2 regions of the Methylobacterium sp. D53M genome follow, and region 1 is predicted to be linked to the other one. Evidence: predicted binding sites of a transcription regulator. Region 1 holds the regulator's gene; the other holds the start of a gene.
The links. The regulator PhoB, encoded in region 1, activates phosphate uptake and scavenging genes when phosphate is short. The targets are predictions, from matches to a motif close to TGTCATNNANCTGTCAT.
Positions count from the first base shown of each region.

Region 1 (4,206 bases):
GGCGATTCCGGTCTGCCCCCGGAGGTGACCTGGACCCTGCCGGCCGGCTTCAGCGCCGGCGCGATCCGGTGGCCGGCGCCGGAGCGAATCCCGATCGCGACCCTCATGAACTACGGCTACGAGGGTGAGGTCACGCTCCTCGTCCCGGTGACGCCGCCGCCGAGCCTCGACCCGGCCGACCCGGTGCGGATCCAGGCCAAGCTGACGTACCTCGTCTGCGAGACCGAGTGCGTGCCCGGCTCGGCCGATCTCGCCCTGACCCTGCCGGTCGGCAAGGCCGAGCCGGACCCGGCCAACGCCGCGCTGTTCGCGCGCGCCCGCGCTGCGCTCCCCGTGCCGGCGCTCTGGCCCCTGAGCCTGTCGAGCCAGGGCGACACCCTGCGCCTCGATTTCGCCGCGGCCGGCCTCAAGCCCGAGGCGGTCCGGAACGCCGCGTACTTCCCCTACGCCGAGACGGCGATCGACAACGCCGCCGCGCAGGTGATGAGCGTCGACGGGACCGGCCTGCACCTGACTCTCGCCCGGAGCAGCCCGACCGACCCGGTGCCCGCCGCGCTGCCCGGCGTCCTGACGGTCGAGGCGGTCGACGCCGCCGGGACCCACCGGCTCGCCTTCGCGTACGGCGACGAGCCGGTCCTCCCGGCCGCCGCGGCGCCGGCCGCGACCGCGCCGCCCGCGACCGCGCCGGCCGCCGCCGACTTCGACGCGCTGACGCTGGCGACCGCCGCGGCCTTCGCCTTCCTCGGCGGCCTGATCCTCAACCTGATGCCCTGCGTCTTCCCGGTCCTGTCGATCAAGGTGCTGAGCCTCGTGCGGCACGCGGGCGAGGGGCCGGCCCGGCTGCGGCTCCACGGCCTCGCCTACACGGCCGGCGTCCTGGCGAGCTTCCTGGCGCTCGCCGCCGCGCTGATCGGCCTGAAGAGCGGCGGGGCCGCGATCGGCTGGGGGTTCCAGCTCCAGTCGCCCGCCATCGTGGCGGGGCTCGCCTACCTGCTGTTCGCGATGGGCCTGAGCCTCTCGGGCGCGGTCCATGTCGGCGGCCGGCTCGCCGGCCTCGGCGACGGCCTCACCCGGCGCGGCGGCCTGAGCGGCTCGTTCTTCACCGGTGTGCTCGCGACCCTGGTGGCGACGCCCTGCACGGCGCCGTTCATGGGCTCGGCGGTGGGCTTCGCGCTGACCCAGAGCGCCGGCGTGGCGCTCGCCGTCTTCGCGAGCCTCGGCCTCGGCCTCGCCCTGCCCTTCCTGCTCCTGACCCTCTGGCCGCCGGCCCTGCGGGCGCTGCCGCGGCCGGGCGCCTGGATGGAGACCCTCAAGCAGGTGCTGGCCTTCCCGGTCTACGCCACCGTGGCGTGGCTGATCTGGGTGCTGGCGCAGCAGGTCGACCCGCGCGGGCTGCTGGCGGCGCTGATCGGCCTCGTCCTCGTGGGCTTCGCCGCCTGGGCCTGGGAGCACGGCCGCGCCGCCCCGCCGCGGGCCGGCCGGGTCGCGCAGGCCGCCGCGGCGCTGGCGCTGATCGCCGTCGGGGCCCTCGCCGTCACCCTGCCCCGGGACCGCGCCGCGCCGGCCGCGCAGGCCGCCGCCGACGGGATCGAGCCGTTCACGCAGGCGCGCCTCGACGCCCTGGTCGACGCGCACCGCCCCGTCTTCGTGGACATGACCGCCGCGTGGTGCATCACCTGCGCGGTCAACGAGGCGACCTCGCTCAACACGAAGGCCGTGCGGGCCGCGATGGCCGAGCGCGGCGTGACCTACATGAAGGGCGACTGGACCAACCAGAACCCCGAGATCACCCGCCTCCTGGAGAAGCACGGGCGCAGCGGCGTCCCGCTCTACCTGCTCTATACCGGGACGGGGGAGCCCCAGGTGCTGCCGCAGATCCTCACCGAGGGGACGGTCCTGGCGGCGCTGGAGGCGGTGCCGGCCGCCTCGGGCCGGAGCGCGGCGCTGGCGCGCTGAGTCCCTGGAGGCCGGGACGCGCGAATCTTCGCGGGCCCGTCCCAGCGTCTTTGCGAGCGGAGCGAAGCAACCCAGCAGCGCCGCGCGCACCGGCGTCCCGCCGCCCTGGGTCGCTTCGCTGCGCTCGCGATGACGGTGCGCCGGAGCGAAGTCCTATCCGGACGGCCCGTGAGGCCGCCTCAGGCCTCCAGCGAGAAGGTCTCGTCGAAGGCGTAGCCGGAGCCGCGGACCGTGCGGATCGGGTCGGTCTGGCGCGGGCCGTTCAGCGCCTTGCGCAGCCGCCCGACATGGACGTCGACGGTGCGCTCGTCGATGTAGACGTCGTGGCCCCACACCCCGTCGAGGAGCTGCTCGCGGGAGAAGACCCGGCCCGGCGCCAGCATCAGGAATTCCAGGAGCCGGAACTCCGTGGGGCCCAGATGCAGCTCCTCGCCGCCGCGGCGGACGCGGTGGCCGGTGCGGTCGAGTTCCAGGTCGCCGGCCGCCAGCCGGTCCGAGACGTGGGCTGGCTTGGCCCGGCGCAGGAGCGCGCGGATCCGGGCGAGCAGCTCCGGGACCGAGAACGGCTTGACGATGTAGTCGTCGGCGCCCGTGCCGAGACCGCGGACGCGGTCGCCCTCCTCGCCCCGGGCGGTGAGCATGATCACCGGCAGGCGCTCGGTCTCCCGGCGCGCCCGGATCCGGCGGCACAGCTCGATCCCCGAGAGGCCGGGCAGCATCCAGTCGAGCAGGACGAGGTCCGGGATCCGCTCCGCCAGGAGCAGCTCGGCGTCGTCGCCGCGCGCCGCCGAATCCACCAGGAAGCCCTCGGCCTCCAGGTTGTAGCGGAGCAGCGTGCTCAGGGCCTCCTCGTCCTCGACGATCAGGACTTGCATGCTCACGTTCGAAGACTCGTTCTGCGGGCGGTCCCCGGATGGTGCAGGAGGCGCCGCCCCGCCTCAACCCGCACGGAGAGTGACCCCGGCCGCGCCCACAGGAAGGCGCCGGGGTCGGCGCCTCACGGCGCCTGCACGCCGTCCACGGTCGCGTAGTTCGACGCGTCGTTCTTCGGCCGGTCACCCGCCAGCGTCTCGCCCGTGGCGAGGTAGTGGATCGTCTCGGCGATGTTGGTGGTGTGGTCACCGATGCGCTCTACGTTCTTCGCGCAGAACAGGAGATGCGTGCAGAACGAGATGTTGCGCGGATCCTCCATCATGTAGGTCAGGAGCTCGCGGAACAGGGAATTGTACAGGGCGTCGATCTCGCCGTCGCGCTCCCAGACGTCGTGGGCCGCCTGGACGTCGCGGCTCCCGTAGGCGTCGAGCACGTCCTTCAGCTGACCCTCGGCGAGGTCGCTCATGTGGCGCACGCCGAGCACGATCTTCTGGGCCGGCGCCTGGTCGGAGATCGCCACCACGCGCTTGGCGACGTTCTTGGCGAGGTCGCCGATCCGCTCCAGATCGCCGGAGACGCGGATCGCCGAGATGGTCTCGCGCAGGTCGATCGCCAGGGGCTGGCGCCGGGCGATCAGCAGCACGGCGCGCTCCTCGATGTCCCGCTGCAGCGCGTCGAGGCGCTTGTCGGCGAGGATCACCGCCTGGGCGAGCGTGTCGTCCCGGCGCACGAGGGCGTCGGTCGCCTCCGCGGTCATCTTCTCGGCGACGCCGCCCATCTCCGAGATCGAGCGACGCAGGTTCTCCAGGTCGGTGTCGTAGGAGGTGACGATATGGCCGGGCATGGCGGATCCTTCGATGGGGTCCCGGGGACGGCCCTCCGGGAGGCTTGCGGGACCCGCCGGCGCGCCGGAGACGCGAGCGGCGGTCCCGGGACCGGAGCGGCCCGGCAGACTAGCCGAAGCGGCCGGTGATGTAGTCCTGCGTGCGGCGTTCCGTCGGGTTCATGAACATCCGGTTGGTCGGACCGAACTCGACGAGCTGCCCCAGATACATGAAGGCGGTGAACTGCGAGATGCGCGCCGCCTGCTGCATGTTGTGCGTGACGATCACGATGGTGAACTCGTCGCGCAGCTGCTCGATCAGCTCCTCGATGCGGCCGGTGGAGATCGGGTCGAGGGCCGAGGTCGGCTCGTCGAACAGGATCACCTCCGGCTTCTGCGCCACCGTCCGGGCGATGCACAGGCGCTGCTGCTGGCCGCCCGACAGGCCGGTCCCGGGCTGCCGGAGCTTGTCCTTCACCTCGTCCCAGAGGGCGGCCTTGCGCAGGGATTCCTCGATCCGGCCGTCGAGCTCGGATTTCGGCAGCTTCTCGTAG
Region 1 covers NZ_JBKFAL010000010.1:117,158-121,363, forward strand. Annotated here, with positions in the region: gene ACLBYG_RS16280 (protein-disulfide reductase DsbD family protein) at 1-1,956, shown strand, start outside; gene phoB (phosphate regulon transcriptional regulator PhoB) at 2,136-2,831, opposite strand; gene phoU (phosphate signaling complex protein PhoU) at 2,954-3,673, opposite strand; gene pstB (phosphate ABC transporter ATP-binding protein PstB) at 3,783-4,206, opposite strand, start outside.

Region 2 (4,206 bases), on a different contig from region 1:
CGCCGACGCGCGCACCTACGCGCCGACGGCCTGACCGCCCGGCGATCGGAGACCCTGACGTGTCGCGCCGCTACGCCCTCTACTGGCTGCCCGCCCGGGCTTCGCGCCTCGAAGCCTTCGGCCGCTCCGTCCTCGGCACCGACAACGTCACCGGGCTGCCGGTCCCGCATCCGGAGGGGCTCGGTGATCTCGCGGCGGTCACGGCGGGCGCGCGGGTCTACGGGTTCCACGCCACCCTCAAGGCGCCGCTGCGCCTCGCCCCGGGCACTGGGGAGGCCGACCTCGTCGCCGCCGCCCGCGCCCTCGCGGCCGCGCACCCGCCGGTGGCGGTGGGGCCGCTCCGGGTCGCCGCCCTCGGGCCGTTCCTCGCCCTGGTGCCGGAGGCACCCCCGCCGGAACTCGGGCTCCTCGCCGCCGAGTGCGTCGCCGCCCTCGACCCGTTCCGGGCACCGCTCACGGAGGCCGAGCGCGCCAAGCGCCGGCCGGAGCGCCTCGACCCGCGCGGCCGCGCGCTCCTCGACCGCTGGGGCTACCCCTACGTGTTCGAGGCCTTCCGCTTCCACATGACCCTGACCGACGCCCTGCCGGAGGCGGAGCGCGACCTCTGGCACCGGCGCCTGTCCGAGGCCTACGCCGCCGCGGGACCGGAGCCCCTGCGGATCGACGCCGTCAGCCTCCTGACCCAGGACGGGTCGGGGCCGTTCCGGCTCCTGGCGCGCCTGCCCTTCGGAGAGACCCGTGGTTGACCGCCCCCTCGGCCTCGAACCCGCCCTCGATCCGAGCGCCCGGGTCGTCGACAGCCGCCTCGGCCGCTACACCGAGGTCGGCGCCCGCACCCGCCTCACCGAGACGACCCTCGACGACTATTCCTACATCGGTGAGGACGGCGAGGTGATCTACACCGCGATCGGCAAGTTCTGCTCGATCGCCGCCAGCGTGCGGATCAATCCCGGCAACCACCCGATGGAGCGGGCGTCGCAGGCGCACTTCACCTACCGGGCGCGCGCCTACTGGCCGGAGGAATCGGACGAGCCCGCCTTCTTCGACCGGCGCCGGGCGAGCCCGGTGGCGATCGGCCACGATGTCTGGATCGGCCACGGCGCGGTCGTCCTGCCCGGGCGCACGATCGGCACCGGCGCGGTGGTGGGGGCGGGCGCCATCGTCACCCGCGACGTCGAGCCCTACACGATCGTCGTCGGCAATCCCGCCCGGCCGGTCCGGCGCCGCTTCACCGAGGTGGTCGCGGACCGTCTGACCCGCCTGGCGTGGTGGGACTGGGACCATGAGCGCCTGCGCCGGGCGCTGCCGGATTTCCGCGGACTGCCCATCGAAGCATTCCTGGAGCGCCACGAAGATTAAGTCGGCTATCGAAAAGCCGAGATGCTGCGCCGGCAAATATAATCGTTCCGAATACGTCATCCAATCGTCGTCAAACCGGCGTCTACGTGCGGCCGTTCCCCGGCGGATGGTGGCATGCTGGTTATCGAGGATCTCACGCGCCAGTACGGCGACCGACGCGCCGTCGACGGCGTGTCGCTCCGGATCGAGCCCGGCAGCTTCGTCGGGGTGATCGGCCGGTCCGGTGCCGGCAAGTCCACGCTGCTGCGCCTCATCAACCGGCTGGCGGATCCGAGTTCGGGGCGCATCCTCCACGACGGCCGCGAGGTCACCACCCTGCGCGGCCGCCCGCTGCGCGAGTGGCGCACCCGCTGCGCCATGATCTTCCAGCAATTCAACCTCGTCGGCCGGCTCGACGTCATGACCAACGTGCTGATGGGGCGCCTCAGCCACGTGCCGACTCACCGCGCCCTGCTCCGGCAATGGTCCGCCGAGGACCGCGCCATGGCCCTCGCCGCCCTGGAGAGCTTCGACATGGGCGAGTTCGCCGGCCAGCGGGCCGACGGCCTGTCGGGCGGCCAGCAGCAGCGCGTCGCCATCGCCCGCGCCCTCGTGCAGGAACCCGAGATCCTGCTCGCCGACGAGCCGGTCGCCTCGCTCGACCCGCGCAACACGCGGCTCGTGATGGACGCGCTCGCCGACGTGAACCGGCGCTACGGCATCACGGTGCTGTGCAACCTGCACTCCCTCGACCTCGCCCGCGCCTACTGCGACCGCCTCGTCGGCCTCGCGGCCGGGCGGGTCGTGTTCGAGGGCGGCCCCTTCGACCTCACCGAGGACGTGGCGCGCCGGCTCTACGGCCTGGAGGCCGGCGAGGTGCTGGACGATTCCGCGCAGCGCGAGGCGGAGCAGCGGGCCGCGATGCCGGGCCGGCCCGGTCACGTGCCGGCGCGGCCGGTCCGCGAGGCCGCCCTCGGCGCCTGATCCGGGCCCCGGGCCCCAACAAGCACCGCCAGAGCGCACCGCCAAAGTGCACCGTCTTGGAAACGCCCGACCGGCCTCCGGCCGGCCGAACCTCGCCGACGCCACGAAGGACGACCCGATGATCACCCGACGCACCCTCGCCGCCGCCGCGGCCCTCGCCCTCCTCGGCCTGCCGGCCGCCGCCCAGGACTGGAAGGCCCAGTATCCGGAGCTGACGCTGGGCGTGATCCCGGCCGAGAACGCCTCGGGCACCGCCGACCGCTGGGCGCCGCTCACCGCCTACCTGACCAAGACCCTCGGCGTGCCGGTGAAGCTGCGGGTGGCGAGCGACTACGCCGCGGTGATCGAGGGCCAGCGCGCCGGCAACATCCAGATCGCGTGGTACGGGCCGGCTTCCTTCGCCCGGGCCGTGATGACCGGCGTCAAGATCGAGCCGATCGTCAACCAGAAGCACGAGACCGGCGCCTCGGGCTACTATTCGGTGGTCTACGTGCTGGCCTCCAGCCCCTACAAGACCGTCGAGGATCTCAAGGGCAAGAACCTCGCGCTGGTCGATCCGAACTCCACCTCCGGCAACCAGGCGCCGCGCTTCTTCCTGAAGCGGGCCGGCTACGACGTCGAGAACTTCTTCGGCAAGACCTTCTACGCGGGCAGCCACGAGAACGCCGTCCTGGCGCTCACCCAGGGCACGGCCGACGCCGCCGCCAACCTGTGGAATTCCGAGACCGACACGATGGTCACCCGCATGGCCGCCAAGGGCATGCTCAAGAAGCCCGACGGCACGCCGATGCAGCAGTCGGACTTCCGGGTCGTGTTCAAGTCCGACTTCCTGCCGGAGGGGCCCTTCGCCGTGCTGGCGAGCCTGCCGGACGACCTGAAGGCCAAGATCCGCGACGCCTTCGTGGCCCTGCCGAAGGCCGACAAGGCCGCCTTCGACCGGCTCTCCGACGGCAAGGACCAGGATCTCACGCCGGTGACCCTCAAGGATTACCAGCCGATCATCGACATGCTGCGGTTCAACGACGAGCAGCGCCGAAAGTCCTGATCCGGAGCCGCCGCCTTGCGCGGCCTGACACCCCTGTCGCCGGAGCGGGCAGCCGCCCTCTCCGGCCTCTACGCGGCGGCGACCGGCGAGGCCCGCCGCCGCACGCTGGCGGGCTTCGCCCTGGTGGCGGCGCTCGCCGTGGTCGCCGGCCTGATCGCCGAGGTGCGGCCGCTGGTCTTCGCCGAGAACATCGGCAAGTTCACCGCCTACATCCAGCAGATCCTGCCGCCGATCAGCCTCGAGCACCCGCTGGAGGACGTCCGCGCCTGGTACTGGGGCCTGCCCAGATGGCTGGGCCTGCTGGGCGAGACCCTGCTCATGGCCTATCTCGGGACGCTGCTCGGGGGGCTGGCGGGCTTCGCCCTCAGCTTCGTGGCCGCCGCCAACCTCGTGCGGTCGCGCGTGCTGCGCGTCGGCGCCAAGCGCCTCCTGGAACTGTGCCGCACCGTCCCCGAGGTCGTGTTCGCGCTGATCTTCGTCATCGCCTTCGGCCTCGGCCCGATGGTGGGCGTGCTCGCCATCGCGATCCACACCACGGGCGCGCTGGGCAAGCTGTTCTCCGAGGTGGTCGAGAACATCGACATGCGGCCCGTCGAGGGCCTGTCGGCCTCGGGCGCGACCTGGGTCCAGACGGTGCGCTTCGCGGTCCTGCCGCAGGTGCTGTCGAACTTCGCCTCCTACGCGCTGCTGCGCTTCGAGATCAACGTGCGCGGCGCCGGGGTGATGGGCTTCGTCGGCGCCGGTGGCATCGGCCAGGAATTCCTCGTGGCGATCCGCAATTTCTACTACGCGGACGTGAGCGCTATCCTCGTGCTGATCATCCTGACCGTCTTCTGCAT
Region 2 covers NZ_JBKFAL010000015.1:129,369-133,574, forward strand. Annotated here, with positions in the region: gene ACLBYG_RS20190 (ceramide glucosyltransferase) at 1-34, shown strand, start outside; gene ACLBYG_RS20195 (DUF1045 domain-containing protein) at 60-746, shown strand; gene ACLBYG_RS20200 (chloramphenicol acetyltransferase) at 739-1,359, shown strand; gene phnC (phosphonate ABC transporter ATP-binding protein) at 1,474-2,322, shown strand; gene phnD (phosphonate ABC transporter substrate-binding protein) at 2,441-3,367, shown strand; gene phnE (phosphonate ABC transporter, permease protein PhnE) at 3,383-4,206, shown strand, end outside.
Region 2: phnC (phosphonate ABC transporter ATP-binding protein) is a predicted target of PhoB. The motif match lies at 1,414-1,430, and genes of this name have one in related genera.